Regions from separate parts of the Alloyangia pacifica genome, predicted to be linked through region 2. Evidence: riboswitches for the same ligand, from Rfam matches in the RefSeq annotation. Region 2 holds a riboswitch; the other holds the start of a gene.
The links. Region 2 has a riboswitch for thiamine pyrophosphate ahead of CEW88_RS11710 (thiamine ABC transporter substrate-binding protein). Riboswitches for the same ligand answer to the same signal wherever they lie in the genome.
Positions count from the first base shown of each region.

Region 1: linked by a shared signal. The riboswitch ahead of thiD (bifunctional hydroxymethylpyrimidine kinase/phosphomethylpyrimidine kinase) and the one ahead of CEW88_RS11710 (thiamine ABC transporter substrate-binding protein) in region 2 are both predicted to bind thiamine pyrophosphate.

Region 1 is NZ_CP022193.1:13,035-22,567, reverse strand. It holds gene CEW88_RS22605 (amino acid ABC transporter ATP-binding protein) at 1-5, shown strand, start outside; gene CEW88_RS22600 (NAD(P)/FAD-dependent oxidoreductase) at 18-1,274, shown strand; gene CEW88_RS22595 (aminotransferase class V-fold PLP-dependent enzyme) at 1,676-2,815, opposite strand; gene CEW88_RS22590 (amino acid ABC transporter permease) at 2,882-3,553, opposite strand; gene CEW88_RS22585 (ABC transporter substrate-binding protein) at 3,647-4,456, opposite strand; gene CEW88_RS22580 (GntR family transcriptional regulator) at 4,634-5,284, shown strand; gene CEW88_RS22575 (amino acid ABC transporter ATP-binding protein) at 5,335-6,084, shown strand; gene CEW88_RS22570 (tryptophan 2,3-dioxygenase family protein) at 6,153-6,932, opposite strand; gene CEW88_RS22565 (Lrp/AsnC family transcriptional regulator) at 7,058-7,528, shown strand; TPP riboswitch at 7,617-7,720, shown strand; gene thiD (bifunctional hydroxymethylpyrimidine kinase/phosphomethylpyrimidine kinase) at 7,765-8,565, shown strand; gene CEW88_RS22555 (FAD-dependent oxidoreductase) at 8,570-9,533, shown strand, end outside; gene thiS (sulfur carrier protein ThiS) at 9,522-9,533, shown strand, end outside.
Region 2 is NZ_CP022189.1:2,423,591-2,433,123, forward strand. It holds gene putA (bifunctional proline dehydrogenase/L-glutamate gamma-semialdehyde dehydrogenase PutA) at 1-741, shown strand, start outside; gene CEW88_RS11700 (methyl-accepting chemotaxis protein) at 949-2,826, shown strand; gene aroC (chorismate synthase) at 2,975-4,075, opposite strand; TPP riboswitch at 4,269-4,377, shown strand; gene CEW88_RS11710 (thiamine ABC transporter substrate-binding protein) at 4,429-5,409, shown strand; gene CEW88_RS11715 (thiamine/thiamine pyrophosphate ABC transporter permease ThiP) at 5,385-6,914, shown strand; gene CEW88_RS11720 (thiamine ABC transporter ATP-binding protein) at 6,901-7,599, shown strand; gene CEW88_RS11725 (cytochrome c1) at 7,685-8,473, opposite strand; gene petB (cytochrome b) at 8,491-9,533, opposite strand, start outside.

The DNA.
Region 1 (9,533 bases), on a different replicon from region 2:
TCTGATCGGAGTCCGCCATGGCCTTCCCCTCGCTCTGGGCCACGACGGCCCCCGACGCACCGAGCTGGCCTCAGCTCGATCAAAGCCTGCGCTGTGACGTGCTGGTGATCGGCGGCGGTTTCCAGGGACTGTCCGCCGCGCTGCACCTGGCCGAGGCCGGGACCGACGTGGTGCTGCTCGAGGCGCAGGAGCCTGGCTTCGGCGCCTCTGGGCGCAATGGCGGGCAGGTCATCCCCGGCCTGAAGGATGACCCGGACACGCTGGACCGGCTCTGGGGACCGGCGGCGAGCGATTTCGCCGGGAGCACCGCCGACACCCTCTTCGCGCTGGTGGCGCGGCTCGGCATCGACTGCGACGCGGTGCAGGGCGGCTGGATCCAGGCCGGCAACCGGCAGGTGCACCTGCCCGGGTTGCGGGCGCGCATGGCGCAATGGCAAGCGCGCGGCGTCAATGCCGACTGGCTGGACGCCGACGCGATGGCGCGGGTCACCGGTGCGCACGGCTTCGTCGGCGGCTGGCGCGATCCTCGAGCCGGGCGGGTCCACCCGCTGAAGCTGGCGCGCGGGCTGGCGCTGGCGGCGGCGGCGGCCGGCGTCAAGCTCTTTGCGCGAAGCCCCGTGCTCGACCTGATCCGCACTGGCGCAGGCTGGCAAGCCCGGCTTGACGCCAGCGCCACGGTCAAGGCGGAGCGGGTGATCCTTGCCAGCAATGTCTACACCCCCGCCTCGCTGGATAAGCGGCTGGCCCGGGCCACGGTGCCCGCAAACAGTTTCCAGATCGCCACTGCGCCGCTGAACGCGGAGCAGCTCGCGCGCATCCTGCCCGGCGGCGAGGTGGTCTCGGAAGCGCGGCGCGTCGGCACCTATTTCCGCATCGGCCCCGAGAACCGGCTGATGCTCGGCGGGCGCGGCAGCTTTGCCGATCCCCAGAATGCCGCTGCGTTCGCCCGCATCGAGGCGGAGCTCGCGGGACTCTTCGGGCAGGGCTTCGAGATCACGCATCGCTGGTTTGGCCGGGTCGGCATGACTCCCGATCACCGCATCCGGCTCTGCGCCCCGGCGCCGGGGCTGCTGGCCGCCACCGGCTTCAATGGCCGCGGTGTCGCGCTCTCGGTCGCGCTCGGCAAGTCCATGGCGGCGCATTTCGCGCAAGGCGCGCCGCTGCCAATCCCACCCAGCCCGGCCGTCCCCGCCCTGCCCTTCCACGCCCTGCACCCGGTCTACGGCGGCCTCGGTATCCACTACTATCGCCTGCGCGACGCGCTGGATCGCTGACGGGCCGAAGCCCTCGCTCATGTCGCAATTCAGGGCGAGCCTGATGCCCGCTCCAGATCGCCGCGCTCAGCCGGACTCCGCCCTTGTCGCGCTCAAAGATGGTGACGCCCATGCGGCCCCCGGGATGGCGGTTCCGCCGGGAGATCGCCGATTGCGCCCCAGCGGTTGACGCACCCAGAGATTATCACAGGTGCCCGGAGCGATCCTCTCGCCTCACACCGACGGAGCGAGCAGGTGGAAGCAATTCTTCCGAGGTTTCTGGGATTTCGGGTGCAGCTTCCGGCGCAGGCTGCCGAAGGGACCGAAATGACTCGGGCGAGGCCGAGCGCTGAGCCACGCCCGGCATTTCCGGGATAGCCGCAGCGCCCCGACCCTGCCTGGGCGCTGCGGCATCGCGACCCTCAGCCAATCAGCTCCGCAAGAGCCCGAAGCGTTCTCTCGACGCCCGCGTCGGTGGTCAGAAAACCAGGCGACATGCGCAGGATCTGGCTGCGATTGTCCATGTGGATGTCACGTGCGCTCAGGTCGGCCACCAGCTTCGCCGCGTCGACTTGCTCGGGCAGCGCGACCATGAGGCTGCCACCGCGCTTTTCCGCGTCCCTCGGGCTGGCCAGAGCGAGCCCCAGATCATCCAGCCCGGCCAACAGCTTGCCGGTCAGCGACCGGTTGTGGGCGACGATCGCCGGCCCATCCTGCATCATGCGCCATTCCATCGCGGGCAAGCTGGCGATCGCCGAGATGGTGCTCGGGGTGCCGCTGTTGAAACGCCGCGCATCGTCGGCAAAGGCAAAGGAGTCCAATGCCCAGGAAAAAGGGTTCTCCTGCGAGAACCATCCGCGCAGCTCGGGCTCGCAGGTCGTCAGCACATTCGCGTCCACGTAGATGATCCCGGCGCCGGGGGTGCCGCACATCCATTTGAGGCTCGTCGACAGGGCGAAGTCGACCCCCGGGGCGGTCACGTCATAGGGCAGCAGGCCGGCGCCCTGAGTCAGATCGACGCCGATCATCGAGCCCATCTCCCGGCCATGAGCGACAAGCCGGGGAATGTCGAGCCGGTGGGAACTCGTCGAGCTGATCCAGGTCAGCAGCGCGAGCGCGACGCTCTCGTCCCACTCGGCGATCATGTCCTCTTCCTCGACCCAGGGGCTGCCCTGGCGCATCGCCACGGTGACCAGCTCGAACCCGAAGCGCTTGGCGAGCCCCGCCAAAAGGAAATGCAGCGACGGGAAGCCATCCTCGGCAACCAGCACCTTCTTGCCGCGCAACGTCCCTTCCGGCAGCGCGCCGATGACGGACATCAAGCCAGATGTGACGTTCTCGGTGGTGGCGACGGTCCCCCTTGGCGCGTGGATGAGATCGCCCCAAAGGTCGATGAACCGCTGCCGCTTGCCGAGGATCTCACTCCATTGCGCGCCATTCGGGGCCGACCAGACCTCGGAGAACTCGGTGAGCCCGGCGGTCATGTCCTGCTGTTTGCCATCGTACTGACCGATGGAATGATAGAGAAAATATGCATCTCCGGTGCCCGAGACTTCGGCCATCATGCTCTCCTGTAGTTCAGATTTGGGGCCCGGTGCAGGAACGGTCCGGGCGGATCGGAGCGCCGCTCAGCGGTACCCACGCTTGAAACGTTGCTCCAGCCAGCCGGTGAACCGCACCATCGGCCAGAGCAGCGCGACGTAGAGCGCCGCGGCCAGCAACAGGGGCGTCGGGTTGGCAAAGAGGGCCTGCGCGTCGGTGGCCTGCTTGAGCAGATCTCCCATGGCCACGACGGAGGCCAGCGAGGTGTCCTTCATGATCGACACGCAATAGGACGCCAGCGGCGGGATCATCATGCGAAACGCCTGCGGCAGGATCACCTTGCGCATCGTGGTCGCGAATGACAGGCCAAGGGCGTCGGAAGCTTCAAACTGGCCTTTCGGCACCGCTTCGATCCCGGCCCGGACCACCTCGGCGGTATAGGCGGCGAGGATCAGCGACAGGGCAATCGTCGCCGCCATGAAGGAGGACAGCACGATGCCGGCGAAGGGCAGCGCATAGTAGACGAGGATCAGCACGACCAGCGCGGGGATCGCGCGAAAGACGTCGATGTAGAAGGTCGCCAGCAGTCGCAGGGCCTTGGGCGAATAAAGCCGCACCAGGCAGATGACCACGCCCAGGACTCCGCCGCAAACGATCGAGGCCGCACCCAGCAGGATCGTGTAGACAAGCCCCTGCATGAGCAACGGGAAGGCCCGCCTCATGACATCGATATTGAAGAAAATATCGAGAATTTCCATATTTAGCTCCGGTAGATCATGGTCGGTCCGGCCTGCGTTCATCGTCTCGCTGGGCGGATGGAAGGGCGCGGCGCGCCCTTCCATGGCAGCGTGTCACTCGGCGGAAGTCGGGATCGGCAGCGGGGTCACCGTCAGGCTGCCCTCGGCGGGGGCTTCGCCGAACCACTTTTCGTAGATGCCGGCCATGGTGCCGTCTTCCTTCATCGCCGAAATGGCGTCGTTGAACGCCTGCAGATGATCGGAATTTTTCGGCATCATGATCGCGAACTTGTCGCCTGTCGGAATGTCGAAGGCGACCTTCAGGTCACCCATCTGGGCCTGGGTGAAGGCATAGCGCAGGCCGACGATGTCGTTCACCGCAACATCGATCCGGCCACTGCGCAGATCGGTGAGCAGGTTCGCGGTGGAATCGTAGCTCGCATAGGACTTGTACCCCAGCTCTTCCTCACGCTCCTTGATCCAGGTTTCCGGGAAAGACGTCGCGATTGAGCCGATACGCTTGCCGCGCAGATCCTCCTGCCCGGCGATGTCCGTGCCGGCCTTCGCCGCGACGCCAAGCGCACCCGAAAAATAGGGCTGGGTGAAGGATTGGGCCTGCAGGCGATCCTCGGTGATGCTCAGCGAGGAGATCACCGCGTCCACCCGGCCCGACGCCGTGGCGACGAAAAGCGCGCGGAAGTCGAGGCCGGTGATCTCGGCGGTGGTGCCGAGCCGCGCCGCGATCTCCTCGACAATGTCGACCTCGAAGCCCTCGAAGGCACCGGCCTCGTTCTTGAATTCCCACGGCGGGTTGGCGGGATAGGAGCCGATCTTCAGCGCGTCCGCCGCCAGCACGGGCGCGGCGGACAGGGCGGCGAAAGCGGCGAGGGCAAGGCCCGCAAGGGTCTGTCGTCTGGTGGTCATGGTGTCTTCCTGTTGTGGCGTGAAGCACATTCGTGTCGTTCTGTGTGACTACCGATTGCACCTTCCGTATACTGATTCAAACATTTTCTTTAAGTCTAAAGCTTATTTATTGCGCTATGACGTAGAACTCGCCAGAATAGCCTCGACATCAGTATACAGCTTAGCATGGAACGCAGGATGACGGAGCGCCCAAAGCGTCACATCAAGGACGCGATCTACGAGACCTACCTCAGGCGGCTTCAGCGCGGCGAGATCACCCATGAAGATCGACTGATCGACCTCGCGATCGCTGAGGAATTCGCGGTCTCGCGGATGCCGGTGCGGGACGCGCTCATGCGCCTGACCCACGAGGGCTATCTCGAAAGCACCACCCGCGGCTTTGCGCTGCCCAACCTGAGCCAATCGCAAATCCTCGAGATCTTCGAGCTTCGCCGGCTGCTGGAGCCGCGCGCCGCGGCGCTCGCCACCTCCGAGCTGACGGACGCGGACCTGGATGCCCTTGCCGCCGCCGTCGCCCGCTCGGAGCGGACGCTGGAAACAGGCGATGTGGAAGCGCTCTATGCCGCTTCGGAAGACATCCGCCGGATCTGGATCATGGGGGTGCCGAACACCGCCCTGCGCGAGACCATCCTACGATACATCGCACAAATCCAATGCGTCCGCCTCGCAACGTTGCACGACTCCGCCTCGCACCAGACGCTTGTCGATTTCCACCGGCAGATGGTCTCGGCCTTCACCACGCGCAACGGGGCTCAGGTCGAATTGCTGTTCTTGCGCTTCGTCCTCGCGGGCGAAGAAAGCTACCGGCGCCTGCACCCCGTCTCGTGACGGCGCAGGGAAACACCCCGATTCCCCGACTTTTCCGACAGGACTGACTGATGACCAAGGCCCCTGCCCCTGCGATCCGGATCTCCGGCCTCAACAAATGGTACGGCAATTTTCATGTGCTTAAGGATATCAACCTGACGGTTGCCCAAGGCGAGCGGATCGTCATCGCCGGCCCATCCGGCTCCGGAAAATCCACGCTGATCCGCTGCATAAACCGGCTCGAGGCGCACGAGGCGGGCGTCATCACCGTCGAGGGGGTGGAGCTGACCTCCGACACGAAAAACATCAGTCGCATCCGCTCGGAAGTCGGCATGTGCTTCCAGCAGTTCAACCTCTTCCCGCACATGACGATCCTCGAGAATTGCATCCTCGCACCCATGTCCGTGCGCAAGGCTTGGCGCAGCGAGGCGATTGACACCGCGATGCACTACCTTGAGCGCGTGCGCATCGCCGATCAGGCCAACAAGTACCCCGGCCAACTTTCCGGCGGCCAGCAACAACGGGTGGCGATCGCGCGCTCTCTTTGCATGAAGCCCCGGATCATGCTCTTCGACGAACCGACTTCGGCGCTCGACCCCGAGATGATCAAGGAAGTCCTCGAGACCATGGTTGGCCTTGCCCAGGACGGCATGACCATGCTCTGCGTCACCCACGAGATGGGCTTCGCGCGGCAGGTCGCGGACCGCGTCATCTTCATGGATCGCGGCCAGATCATCGAAGAGAATGCGCCGGAACCCTTCTTCAGCGCCCCGCAGAACGACCGCACCAAGCTTTTCCTGAGCCAGATCTTCGGCCACTGAGCCGGCGGCGTACTCCGGCGGCCTCCTGACCGGCAGGCAGGAGACGACGGGAAGGCCCGGTCGGTGCCTCAGCCCATCGGGCAGCCCCCGGCGACGGCGGGCTTCTGCGGCTTGTCGTGAATGGCCTCGCGCACGACCCCGTAGCTCGCGCCCCACGCGTCGGTCATATCGCAGCGCACATCCCAGAGCTCGGGAAAGAATCGGTGCTTGGCGCCCGCTTCCAGCAGCCCCACGGGGCGCCCCTTCAACGATCTTGACCCCAGCCCGATCGACCGGTGGATGAGGTAGAGGTGCATGGCGCGAAACTTCTGGAACAGCTCATCATACTCGATCAGGGCCTCGGCGACGACATAGCTCTCGCCATGATCGTACTTGGCGTCGTAGACCTCCGCGACGGTCAGCCCCTTGCCATCGAGATAGGTCGCCTTGTAGGCGCTCCACAGATCGTTGGGCATGCGCAGCAGCGTCTGGAAGCCCGGGCTTTCCTGGCCGGATCCGTTGCCGAGCTGCAGGCGGATTTCCTGGTATTCGCGCGGCGACATCGTCTCCAGCACATCGAGCTGCGCCGTCATCAGCCGCATCAGACGGTGAACCCGCCCCATGAGTGTCACGACCCGGTGGGTGTTGCCTTCGTCGAGGTAGGCCATCACATCGACCAGCGTGTAGGCCATCAGCTTCATCCAAAGCTCTTCGACCTGGTGGACGATCTGGAATTGCAGCTCGTCGGCGTTGCACATCTCGGCCAGGGGTTTCTGGCAGTCCAGGAGCTTGGCCACATCCAGATAGACGCCATAGTCCAGCATCTTCGGGGACTCGATCATCTCGTGATACTCGGCGCGGGATTTCATCTGCAGCTCCACTGTTGGATATCCCGACATGTTCCCCTAATCTGGGAAATCATTATTCTCATTCCGCGAATTTTCGGGGAAATTTGGGAATGAATCACCTCACTTTCGAGGATCGGAGAGAACGAATGGATGCCGTCGATCTGAAAATCCTGGGACTCCTCGAAGCAGACGCGCGCCTGTCTTTCGCCGAGCTGTCAGACCGGCTGCAGATGTCGAAAACCCCGGTCTGGAAACGCGTCAAGGCCCTTGAGCTGGCCGGTGCGATCACCGGCTACAAAGCCGTGCTCGACCCGGCGGCCCTGGGGTTCGGGCTCGAGGCCAACATCACAGTGACGCTCGATTTCGAAGCTGCGGAAGCCTTCGAGCGCGAAGTGACGCGGCATCCGTCGATCTGGCGATGCCATGCCACGACGGGCGACGCCGACTATGCCCTTCATGTCATCGCCCGCGACATGGCCGAGATGGACACTCTCATCCGCTACGAGATCGCGCGCTTTCCCGGAGTCATCCGCACCCGGACCTCCGTGATCACCCGTGCGATCAAGCGTGATCAGAGCCTCGCCGATCTCGCGACACGGCGCCCCGACAAGGGTTAGAAGGCCCGAGCGGCAGCGACGGTGCGGCGCGGGCACAACGAGATCGTGCCAGCCGGTTTGACTTCGGTCCGCCGCGTTGCTACGGATTTGCATACCGTTGGGGTGCCTCGAAGAGGCTGAGAGGCGTGAATGCGCTAACCCATCGAACCTGATCCGGGCAATACCGGCGTAGGGAACGGTCTACAGCTATCGGACGTTTTCCATGCGCGGTGCCCTTGTTTTTGGAGGAGCACCCTTTGGCGCATGTCGCTTTGACCATAGCCGGATCCGACAGCAGCGGCGGGGCGGGCATCCAGGCGGACCTGAAGACCATGTCCGCGCTTGGTGTCTACGGCGCCAGCGTCATCACCGCGGTGACCGCCCAGAACACCTGTGCCGTATCTGCCGTGCACGCCATCCCGCAAGACATCATCGAAGCGCAGATCAGCGCCGTGCTGAGCGATCTCGACGTGCGCGCGGTCAAGATCGGAATGCTGGCGACGCCGGATATCATCGACTGCGTGACCCGCGCCCTCGCGGGATATGGCGGCGCCATCGTGCTCGATCCGGTGATGATCGCAAAGTCCGGAGACGCTCTGCTTGCCCCTGACGCCGTGGCGGCGCTGCGCGAGAAACTTGCCCCCCGTGCGACCCTCGTGACCCCGAACCTGCCCGAGGCCGCCGCGTTGCTGCGTCTGCCCCTCGCCAGCACCGCGGAGGAGATGACCGACCAGGGCAAGGCGCTCTGCGCAGGCGGGGCGCAGGCCGTCCTGATGAAGGGGGGCCACGCCGAGGGCGCGCTCTGCGAGGATATCCTGATCTCGGGCGGCGAGGTTCTGGCCAGCTTCACCGCGCCGCGCCAGCTCACCCGCAACACCCATGGCACCGGCTGCACGCTCTCCTCGGCCATCGCCGCCGGGCTGGCAAAGGGGCTGCCGCTCGCGGAGGCCACCGCCGAGGCGCACCGCTACGTGCAGCAGGCGATTGCGGCCGCTGACGGCCTGAATGTCGGCCACGGCCATGGGCCGCTGCACCACTTCCACAATGTCTGGAGCTGAGGCGATGTTCTCAGTCATCGGATCCGGCGTTGCGGGCCTCGCGGTCGCCAGCGAACTGGCCGCGCGCGGCGCCGAGGTCCAGGTCTTCGACCCGGCGGGCCCGCCGGGGCCGCATGGCTGCTCGTGGTGGGCGGGCGGCATGTTGGCGCCATGGTGCGAATACGAAAACGCCGAGGAGCCGGTGCTCCGGCTCGGCCAGCAGGCGATCGGCTGGTGGCAAGAGCGCACTACGGTGGCGCACTGCGGCACGCTGGTCGTCGCCGGGCGACGCGACCTGCCCGACTTGCGCCGCTTTGCGCGCCGCACCGAGGGGTTTCGCGAGGTCGACGCCGAGCTGGCCGAGCTCGAGCCTGACCTGCACGGCTACTCGAAGGGGCTCTTTTTCGAGGACGAGGCGCATCTGAACCCTCGCCAGGCGCTGGCCGACCTTTATGCCGACCTGCAGGCGCGCGGCGTGGCGTTTCACGCGACCGAGGCGCCCGAGGACCTGCAGAATGCAATCGACTGCCGGGGCCTGAGCGCGCGCGACACCCTGCACGACCTGCGCGGGGTGAAGGGCGAGATGCTGGTGATCCGCTGCCCGGACGTGACGCTTTCGCGTCCAGTGCGCCTGCTGCACCCGCGCATCCCGCTCTACATCGTCCCCCGCGGGCGCGGCGTCTACATGCTGGGCGCGACGATGATCGAGAGCGAAGACCGCCGCCGGATCACCGCGCGCTCGATGCTCGAGCTGCTCAGCGCCGCCTATGCGCTGAGCCCCGCCTTCGGCGAGGCCGAGGTGCTCGAGATCGGCGTCGACTTGCGCCCCGCGTTTCCCGACAACCTACCCCGCATCCGCCGGACCGGCGGCCGGATCTACGCCAATGGCCTCTATCGCCACGGCTACCTGCTGGCGCCGGCGCTGGCGCGCGGCGTGGCCGATCTTGCCCTCAGCAACCTTCACACGGAGATGGTCGATGAAGATCGTG
Region 2 (9,533 bases):
CTCGCCACCTTCCGGGCGTTCGAGCTGGACGCGGTGATCGACGCGATCAACGACCGCGGCTATGGGCTGACATTCGGCCTGCAGACCCGCATCGATGACCGCGTGCAGCACGTCACCGAGCGCGTCCACGCCGGCAACATCTACGTCAACCGCAACCAGATCGGCGCCATCGTCGGCAGCCAGCCCTTCGGCGGCGAGGGGCTCTCGGGCACCGGGCCCAAGGCGGGCGGCCCGCTTTACGTCGACCGCTTCCGCGCCCACCCGGCGCCGCAGGCGGGCACGAGTTGGGGCACCGACGAGATCCCGGCGCGCCTCGAAGAGGCGCTGCGCAGTGCCGGCTGCGCGCCGCAGCCCGAGCGCAAGGACCTGCCCGGTCCAACCGGCGAGGCCAACCAATATATGACGCTGGCACGCGAGCCCGTGCTCTGCATGGGTCCGGGGCCAGAGGCTGCCGCGGCGCAGGCCGAGGCGATCCGCGCCCTCGGCGGCGTGGCGGTCACTGCCCATGGCAGGATCGCGCCGCAGGTGCTGGCCACGCTCAAGGGCATCTCGGCGGCGCTTTGGTGGGGGGGAGCCAGCGAAGCCGCGGCCTATCGTCAGGCGCTGGCAGGGCGCGAGGGGCCGATCCTGACGCTTATCACCGGCGCGCCGGACAAGGGGCATGCCCGCGCCGAACGCCACGTCTGCATCGACACCACCGCCTCCGGCGGCAACGCGGCCCTGCTCGGCGGCAACATGTAAGGGCTGCCCCGGCAGGCTTGCCAAGCTCCGGTCACCCTCGGCGCCTCCGCAGACCCCTGCGGGGGCGCCTGCGCTTCCCACGGGCGCCTGCGGGAAACGGATCGAATTCGCTGCAATCTGCGGCGGTACGAAGGGTTTGTTTACCCCGCGCTGCTAGCGAAGACATGTCCGGCGCGCCGAGCGCCATGTCTCAAGCAGGAATGGGTCATGAGCAGGTTCACCATCCGCGTACAATTGCTGATCCTAGGATCGGTCTTCATGCTGCTGACGCTGGCGCTCGCCCTGGCCTCGGGCTTTATCCAGATGCGCATGTCAAACAGCCTCGACTTCGGCAGTGATCTTCGGCGCCAGAACGCCGTTCTGAACACCGTGCAGTCGCAGATCGATCACTCCGGCCTGGCGATCCTGCACTACGAACACGGCGGCACCGAACCGCTCGACCAGCTCCGCGCGAACCTTCTGTCGATACAGACATTGGTGGATGATAATGCCGACGCCTTCATGAACCCCGCCTCCCCCGAGGCCCGGCGCCCGGATTTCCAGACCCGGCTCCAGGCGGTCGCCTCCCTGGCGAAGGGGCTGGTTCCGCAGATCGACACGCTGACGATCCCCGGGTTCACCATCTTCGAACGCGACACCCACATCAGCTCGGTCCTGCTGCCCACCATCGACAAAGCGCGGAAGGAAGTTTCCGCCATGCGCACCGAGCTTCACCTCCTCGCCAAACGCGCCGAGGAGCAGTCCACCGAGGCGGTGGACACAGGGCGCTTCATGCTGGTCGGCGCCAATGCTGTGGCAGTGGCCCTGTCGCTCGTGTGCATCATCGGCTTCGGCAAGCTGCTCGCCCGCCCCTTCCAGACCGCCGCCGGCGCGGTCCAGCGCATCGCCCAGGGCGACTACGCGGCCGAGATCGAGGGGCAGACGCGCGGCGACGAGGCCGGCTCTATCGCCCGCAACCTCGAAGAGTTGCGCGGCCGCCTGCTCCAGGCCGACGAGAGCAGCGCCCAGGAACGCGCGGCCAACGACCGCCGCCTCGGCTTGTTCCAGGCCCTCGGCACCGCTATGGGAAACCTCTCGCGCGGGGATGCCAGCCACCGGCTCGACGCCGAAGAGTGGCGCAGCCTCGATCACAGCGCGGTTCAGCTCTGCGAGGATTTCAACGCGCTCTCGGAGGGAATCGGCACTTTGGTCAGCTCGCTGCGGGCCTCCGCTGATACGGTGCAGCGCAACTCCAAGGAACTGTCCAACATGTCCCGCGACATGTCGCGCCGCTCCGAGGTGCAAGCCGCCACGCTCGAGGAATCCGCCGCCGCGCTGGAGCAGCTCTCCTCCAGCGTCCGCGCCGCCGCCGACCGCGCCGAGGACGCCGACCGCCGCGTCGGAGAGGGCCGCCGCCGCGCCGAAGAGGGCGGCGCGGTCATGGAGAAGGCACTCGCGGCCATGGGCTCCATCGCCGCCTCCTCCGACCAGATCACCCAGATCATCGGCGTCATCGACGACATTGCCTTCCAAACCAACCTCCTGGCGCTCAACGCCGGGGTCGAGGCGGCCCGCGCCGGCGAGTCGGGCAAGGGCTTTTCCGTGGTCGCCTCCGAGGTCCGGTCCCTGGCACAACGCGCGTCGGAATCCGCACGGGAAATCAAGGCGCTGGTGTCAAATAGCTCGCAACAGGTCAAGGATGGCGGTCAACTCGTGGAACAGACGGGCACGGCGCTCTCCGACATCGTGCGCAACGTGAGCGAGGTCTCCGAACTTGTCGCCGAGATCGCCACCGCCGCCAAGGAACAGGCCGCCGGCCTGCAAGAGATCAACGTCGGCGTGGCGGAACTCGACAAGGTCACCCAGCAGAACGCCGCCATGGTCGGCGAGACGAGCACCGCCAGCGACCAGCTCAACAGCGAAGCCGACCGTCTGCTGTCGCAACTCAACCGCTTCTCGGGCGCGGAACTCTCCGACAGCTCCGAAGTCACCCCGCTGGCGGTGCCGATCGAGAACTTCGAGCCCGCGCCGCCTAGCGTGGGCCCGGCCACGCCCGCGCCTGCAAGGGCGGCGGCCGGGGACGACGTGAGCTGGGAAGAGTTCTGAGGTGCCGCACGCCGGCCCACGGCGCCGTTCCTCAGAATGGCCGCAGCTGACGCGGGGGTGATGGCGCACCCTCGCAAGGCTGCGTCACATCCCTGGCGCGGCAGTCGCGCCCGCCGGGATGCAAAGCCAGATCGGTCGTTGCTTGGGCTCAGCCGATATGCCCGCGGTTCGCGCCGATCTGGCCGCGATGCAGCAGCAGGTGATCAAGGATCACGCAGGCCATCATTGCCTCGCCCACCGGCACCGCGCGGATACCGACGCAAGGGTCATGCCGCCCCTTGGTGACGATCTCCGTTTCCTCGCCGGTCTCGGTCACCGTCTTGCGCGGGGTCAGGATCGACGAGGTCGGCTTCACCGCGAAGCGCACCACCACGTCCTGACCCGTGGAAATCCCGCCAAGAATGCCGCCCGCGTGGTTCGAGCTGTAGACCGGCCCGTCCGGCCCCATGGTGATCTCGTCGGCGTTCAGGGTGCCGGTCAGCGTGGCCGCCGCCATGCCTTCGCCGATTTCGACCGCCTTCACCGCGTTGATCGACATCATCGCCGCCGCGAGATCGGTGTCGAGCTTGCCGTAGATCGGCGCACCCAGCCCGGCCGGCACGCCGCGCGCCGTCACCTCGATCACCGCACCGACGCTGTCCCCGGATTTACGCAGCCCGTCGAGGTAGTCCGCCCAGCCCTCGGCCGCCTCGGCATCCGGGCACCAGAACGGGTTGCGGGCGATCTCCTCCCAGTCGAAGCGCGACCGGTCGATGGCTTGCGGGCCCATCTGCACCATGTAGCCGGTGATCTGCAGCCCCGGTGCCAGTTCGGCCAGCGCCGCGCGCGCCAGACCGCCCGCCGCCACCCGCGCCGCGGTCTCGCGCGCCGAGGAGCGGCCACCGCCGCGATAGTCACGGATGCCGTATTTCTGGAAGTAGGTGATGTCGGCATGGCCCGGTCGGAACTTCGCCGCGATCTCGGAATAGTCCTTTGAACGCTGGTCGGTGTTCTCGATCATCAGCTGCACCGGCGTGCCGGTGGTCTGCCCTTCGAACACGCCCGAAAGAATCTTCACCGCGTCGGGCTCGCGCCGCTGGGTGGTGTACTTGTTCTGACCCGGCTTGCGCAGGTCGAGCCAATTCTGCAGCGCCGCCTCGTCGATCGGCACGCCCGGCGGGCAGCCGTCCACCGTGGCACCAAGTGCAGGTCCGTGGCTCTCGCCCCAGGTGGTCACGCGGAAGAGATGGCCGAAGGTGTTGAGGCTCATGGTCGGGTCTCCTGTGTCGTGCCGTCCGGGTGCAAGCTTGCGAAATCCCGCGCCGCGGGCTCGCCGTTCAGGCCAGTCTGTTAGGCCAGAGCGGCCCATGCCTCAAGGGAATTGTCTCGCCGCACCCCGAGGTCGCGCATGGCCGGGCCCGGGGCGAATGACCTTGCCAGACGCCCCCACCCCGGCTAGGTCTTGCGCTACCTCGGGGTGCCGCCCGCGCAAGCGCCGGCTGAGATGCAAATCGCGAACCCGTTGAACCTGACCCGGTTAACACCGGCGGAGGGAAGGTCACGGCCCCGGGCGCAGCGCCCCTCGGCCCATCTTGCCCTCTCGCCGCAAATTTGGAGGATGCCATGAAGGCCATCAGTTTTGCAGCGGGATGTCTCTTTGCCAGCACGGCGCTGGCGCAGGAGCCCGTTCTGACCGTCTACGCCGGCGACTACGTCGTCTCGGAGTGGGGTCCCGGCCCGAAGATCGAGGAGATGTTCGAGGCGCGCTGCGGCTGCGACCTGCAGTTCAAGCCCGGCGACCTGCTGCCGCGCCTGCTGCTCGAGGGGGAGCGGACCGAGGCCGACGTGGTCTTCGGCCTCAACACCGACGTGACCAAGAGGGCGCGCGAGAGCGGCCTCTTCGCCCCGCATGGCGTGGACCTCTCTCCGCTCACCCTGCCGATCGACTGGACCGACGACACCTTCCTTCCCTACAACTACGGCGAGACGGCCTTTGTCTACGACAGCAGCCGTTTGCCCGAGCCGCCCACGAGCTTCGACGCGCTGCTCGACGCGCCGGACGATCTGAAAATCGTCATCCAGGACCCGCGCAGCTCGATCTCGGGCCTTGCCATGGCGCTCTGGGTGCAATCCATCTACGGCGATGGGGCCGAGGACGCCTGGCGCAAGCTCGCCCCGAAGATCCTGACCGTCACCAAGGGCTGGTCGGAAAGCTACGGGCTCTTCACCGACGGCGAGGCCGACATGGTGCTGAGCTACACCACCTCGCCCGCCTATCACATCATCGCCGAGGACGATCACAGCAAGAAGGCGCTGATCTTCCCCGAGGGCAACTACTTCATGGTCGAGCTGGCCGCGAAAGTGGCCATCAGCGACCAGCCCGAGCTGGCGCAAGAGTTCATGGAGTTCCTCCTGACCCCCGAGTTCCAGCAGATGATCGCCACCGGCAACTGGTCCTTCCCCGCGGCCCTGCCTCATGATGAGTGGCCCGAAGGGTTCAAGGAGCTCGAGCTGCCGAGCAAAGTGCTGTTCTACTCCGAGGACGAGGCCGCCGCGCTGCGCGACGAGGCCATCGAGGCATGGCGTCGCGGCCTCTCGCAATAAGCGCCGCGCTGATAGCGGCAGGGCTGGTGCTGGCCCTGGTGCTCGGCCCGGTCGCCGCGGTGCTGGCCCGCGCCGGAGGCTGGGGCACGCTCGGCCCCGGCGACTGGCAGGCGCTGCGCTTCACGCTCTGGCAGTCGCTGCTCTCGGCTGCCTTCTCGGTGGCGCTGGCGATTCCGGTCGCCCGCGCGCTGGCCCGGCGGCGCTTCCCGGGACGCGGGCTGCTGATCTCCCTGCTGGGTGCGCCCTTCATTCTGCCGACCATCGTCGCGGTGCTGGGGCTGATCGCGGTCTTCGGCCAGAACGGCCTGATCAACGTCACCCTGCGGGCGCTCGGCCTGAAGGGCTTCAGCATCTACGGGCTGCACGGCGTGGTGCTGGCGCATGTCTTCTTCAACCTGCCGCTCGCGACCCGGCTGCTGCTGCAGGGCTGGCTGGCGATCCCCGCCGAGCGCTTCCGGCTTGCCGCTTCGCTGGGCCTCTCGCCCCGGGCCATGTTCCGCACGCTGGAACTGCCGATGCTGCTGCGCATCGCGCCCGGCGCCTTCGCCGTGATCTTCGTCATCTGCCTGTCGAGCTTTGCCGTGGCGCTGACGCTAGGCGGCGGGCCGCGCGCCACGACGGTGGAGCTGGCAATCTACCAGGCGGTGCGCTTCGATTTCGACCTTGGCCGGGCGGCGCTGCTCTCGGTGATCCAGCTCGGCCTCGCGCTGGCGGCAGGGCTGGTGGCCCTGCGGCTCGGCACCGGCGGCGGCTTCGGGGCGGGGCTCGACCGGATGGTCACCCGCTGGGACGGGCGCACGGGCCTGTCCCGGGTCATGGACGCCGCATGGATCGCCCTCGCCGCGCTTTTCCTGCTGACGCCGCTCGGGATGGTTGTCGCGCGCGGCCTGCCCGGGCTGGCGCAGCTTGGCACGGGTTCATGGGCGGCGGCGTGGAACTCGCTCACCGTGGCGCTTGCCTCGACGCTGCTCTGTTTGGCCTGGGCGCTGCCCCTCTCGACCCGCTGGGGCGAATGGGTGGGGCTCGTCGGCCTCGCGGTCTCGCCGCTGGTGCTGGGCACCGGGCTCTTCCTCATCGTGCGCCCCTTCGTCAACCCGCTGTCGCTGGCGCTGCCGGTCACCACGCTGGTCAACGCGCTCGTCGCCCTGCCCTTCGCCCTGCGCATCCTGCGCCCCGAGGCCGAGGCGGTGCGCGCCGACTACGCGCGGCTCGCGCAGGCTCTCGGGCTGACGCCGCTGGCCTGGATCCGGCTGGTGCTGCTGCCCCGCCTGCGCCGCCCGCTGGGCTTTGCCGCGGGTCTGACCGCGGCGCTGTCGATCGGCGATCTCGGCGTCATCGCGCTTTTTCCCGATCCCGAGCGGGCGACCCTGCCCCTGCAGGTCTACCGGCTGATGGGCTCCTACCAGATGGAGCCAGCGGCGGGGGCGGCGCTGCTCCTGCTGATCTTCAGCTTCGGGGCCTTCTGGCTCTGCGACCGGGGAGGCCGCGCCAATGCTGACGCTTGAGAATCTGCGCCACACCGAGGGCGACTACAGCCTCTCGGCAAACCTCTCTCTCGCTCCCGGCCGCCGGGTGGCGATCATCGGGCCCTCTGGCGCGGGCAAATCGACTTTGCTCGACCTGATCGCCGGGTTCCTCTCGCCAAAGGCCGGGCGCCTGCTCTGGCAGGGCCAGGACATCACCGCCACCCCGCCCGACCGGCGCCCCGTGGCGATGCTCTTCCAGGAGAACAACCTCTTCCCGCACCTGAGCCTTGCCCGGAACCTTGGTCTCGCCCTGCGCCCCGGCGGCGGGCGGCTGCCGGCGGAGGAGGCGCGTAAGCTCGAGTCGGCGCTGGAGCGCGTGGGCCTCGGCGGCCTCTCGGCACGCAAGCCGGGCGCGCTCTCGGGCGGGCAGCAGAGCCGGGCCGCGCTGGCGCGGGTTCTGCTGCAGGCCCGGCCCATCCTCGCGCTCGACGAGCCCTTTGCCGCGCTGGGACCGGCGCTGAAGGTGCAGATGCTCGATCTGGTGCAGGAGGTGGCCAGTGAGCTCGGCGCGCTGGTGCTGCTGGTAAGCCACGACCCGCAGGACGCTCGGCGCTTTGCCGAGGAGACGGTGCTGGTCGCCGAGGGTGTCGCCCATCCCCCGGTCGAGACGCAGGCGCTGTTCGACGCCCCTCCGGAGGCACTGCGGGCGTACCTGGGGCAGTAGCGCGGCGCGCCACGGCGCAGCGCTCCCTCCAGACGCAAAAGGCCCCGCCAAACGGCGGGGCCTTCTGTTTCGCGTCAGCCGAGGATCACTCCGGCTTGTGCTTGATCGGGCGCCAGATGCGCTTGTTGGTCAGGTACAGCAGCACCGACAGCAGCGTCAGGAACAGAACCCCGACGAAGCCCGCGTGCTTGCGCGCCATCATCTTCGGCTCGGCGGTCCACATCAGGAAGGCCGCCACGTCCTGTGCCTCGTGGTGCAGCTCGTTGGAGTGCCCGTCGGCAAATTCCACGTCCTCGCCCGCGAGCGGCGGGGCCATGGCGATCCAGCCGGTCGAGAAGGCATGGTTCTCGTAGAAGGTGGTGCCCGCTTCGACCTTGGTCTCGCCGGTGTAGCCGGTGAGGATCGAGGCGATGTACTCCGCGCCGCCCATACCGTTGAAGAGCTGCGACAGGCCGGTGCCGTAGGGGCCATGGAAGCCCGCACGCGCCTTGGCCATCAGCGACAGGTCGGGCGCGCCGACGCCGGTGTTCTCGGGGAAGTGGTCGGTCGGGATCGCCGGCCGGAAATCCTCGAGCTCGTCGTCGTAGACCTCGAAGTTCTGCGCCGCATAGGCACGCACCTGGTCCTCGGGCAGGCCGGGGCCGCCTTCGTCACCAAGGGTGCGCAGCGGCACGAACTTCAGACCGTGGCAGGCCGAGCAGACCTCGGTGAAGATCTGCAGGCCGCGCTGAAGCTGCGCCTGGTCGTAGGCCCCGAAGGGACCCTCGAAGGAGAAGTCGAAGTCTTCGACATGGCCCCCCTCGCCGGCAGCGAAGGCGCCGCCGGTGAAGAGACCCAGGGCCGCGACGGCGGAAAGGGTGAGTTTCTTGAACATGGTCCTCAAGTCCTTTCTTACTCGGCCGGGTGCGACGCGGTCGCGCCCTTGTCCGAGGACGTGCCGTAATGCGCCTCGAAGTCTTCCTCGATGGTCGCGGGGGTCGGCAGCGGCTTCTCAATCACGCCGAGCAGCGGCAGGATGACGAAGAAGTAGCCGAACCAGTAGGCCGCGCCGATCAGCGAGAAGCTGGCGTAGGGCTCTTCGGCCGGCATGGCACCGAGCCACATCAGCGCGATGAAGTCGATCACCAGCAGCCAGAACCACCACTTGAACTGCGGACGGTACTTGCCCGAGCGCACCGAGGAGGTGTCGAGCCAGGGCGCCAGCGCCATGGCGATGATCGCGCCGAACATCGCCAGCACGCCGAAGAACTTCGCGTCGACGATGCCGCCGGTCAGGAAGGACGCAATCTGCACCACCCAGACTTCCGAGGTAAAGGCGCGCAGGATCGCGTAGAACGGCAGGAAGTACCATTCGGGCACGATGTGCGCCGGCGTCGCCAGCGGGTTCGCCTCGATGTAGTTGTCGGGGTGGCCGAGGTAGTTCGGCATGAAGCCGACGATGGCGAAGAACACGGCCAAGATCACCGCCAGGGCGAAGAGATCCTTGATCACGTAGTAGGGCCAGAACGGAACGGTATCCTTCTCGGCGTCGGCCTTCGAGGTGCGGCGCACTTCAACACCGGTGGGGTTGTTGTTGCCCGTGGTGTGGAAGGCCCAGATGTGCACGGCAACGAGGGCCGCGATCACGAAGGGCAGCAGGTAGTGCAGCGAGAAGAAGCGGTTCAGCGTAGCATTGTCCACGGCCGGCCCGCCGAGGAGCCAGGTCTGGATCGGCTCGCCGATGAAGGGAATCGCGCCGAACAGGCCGGTGATCACCGTCGCACCCCAGAAGGACATCTGCCCCCAAGGAAGCACGTAGCCCATGAAGGCGGTGCCCATCATCGCGAGGTAGATCAGCATGCCGATGATCCAGGTGATCTCGCGCGGGGCCTTGTACGAGCCGTAGTAGAGCCCGCGGAAGATATGCGCGTAGACCGCCACGAAGAACAGCGAGG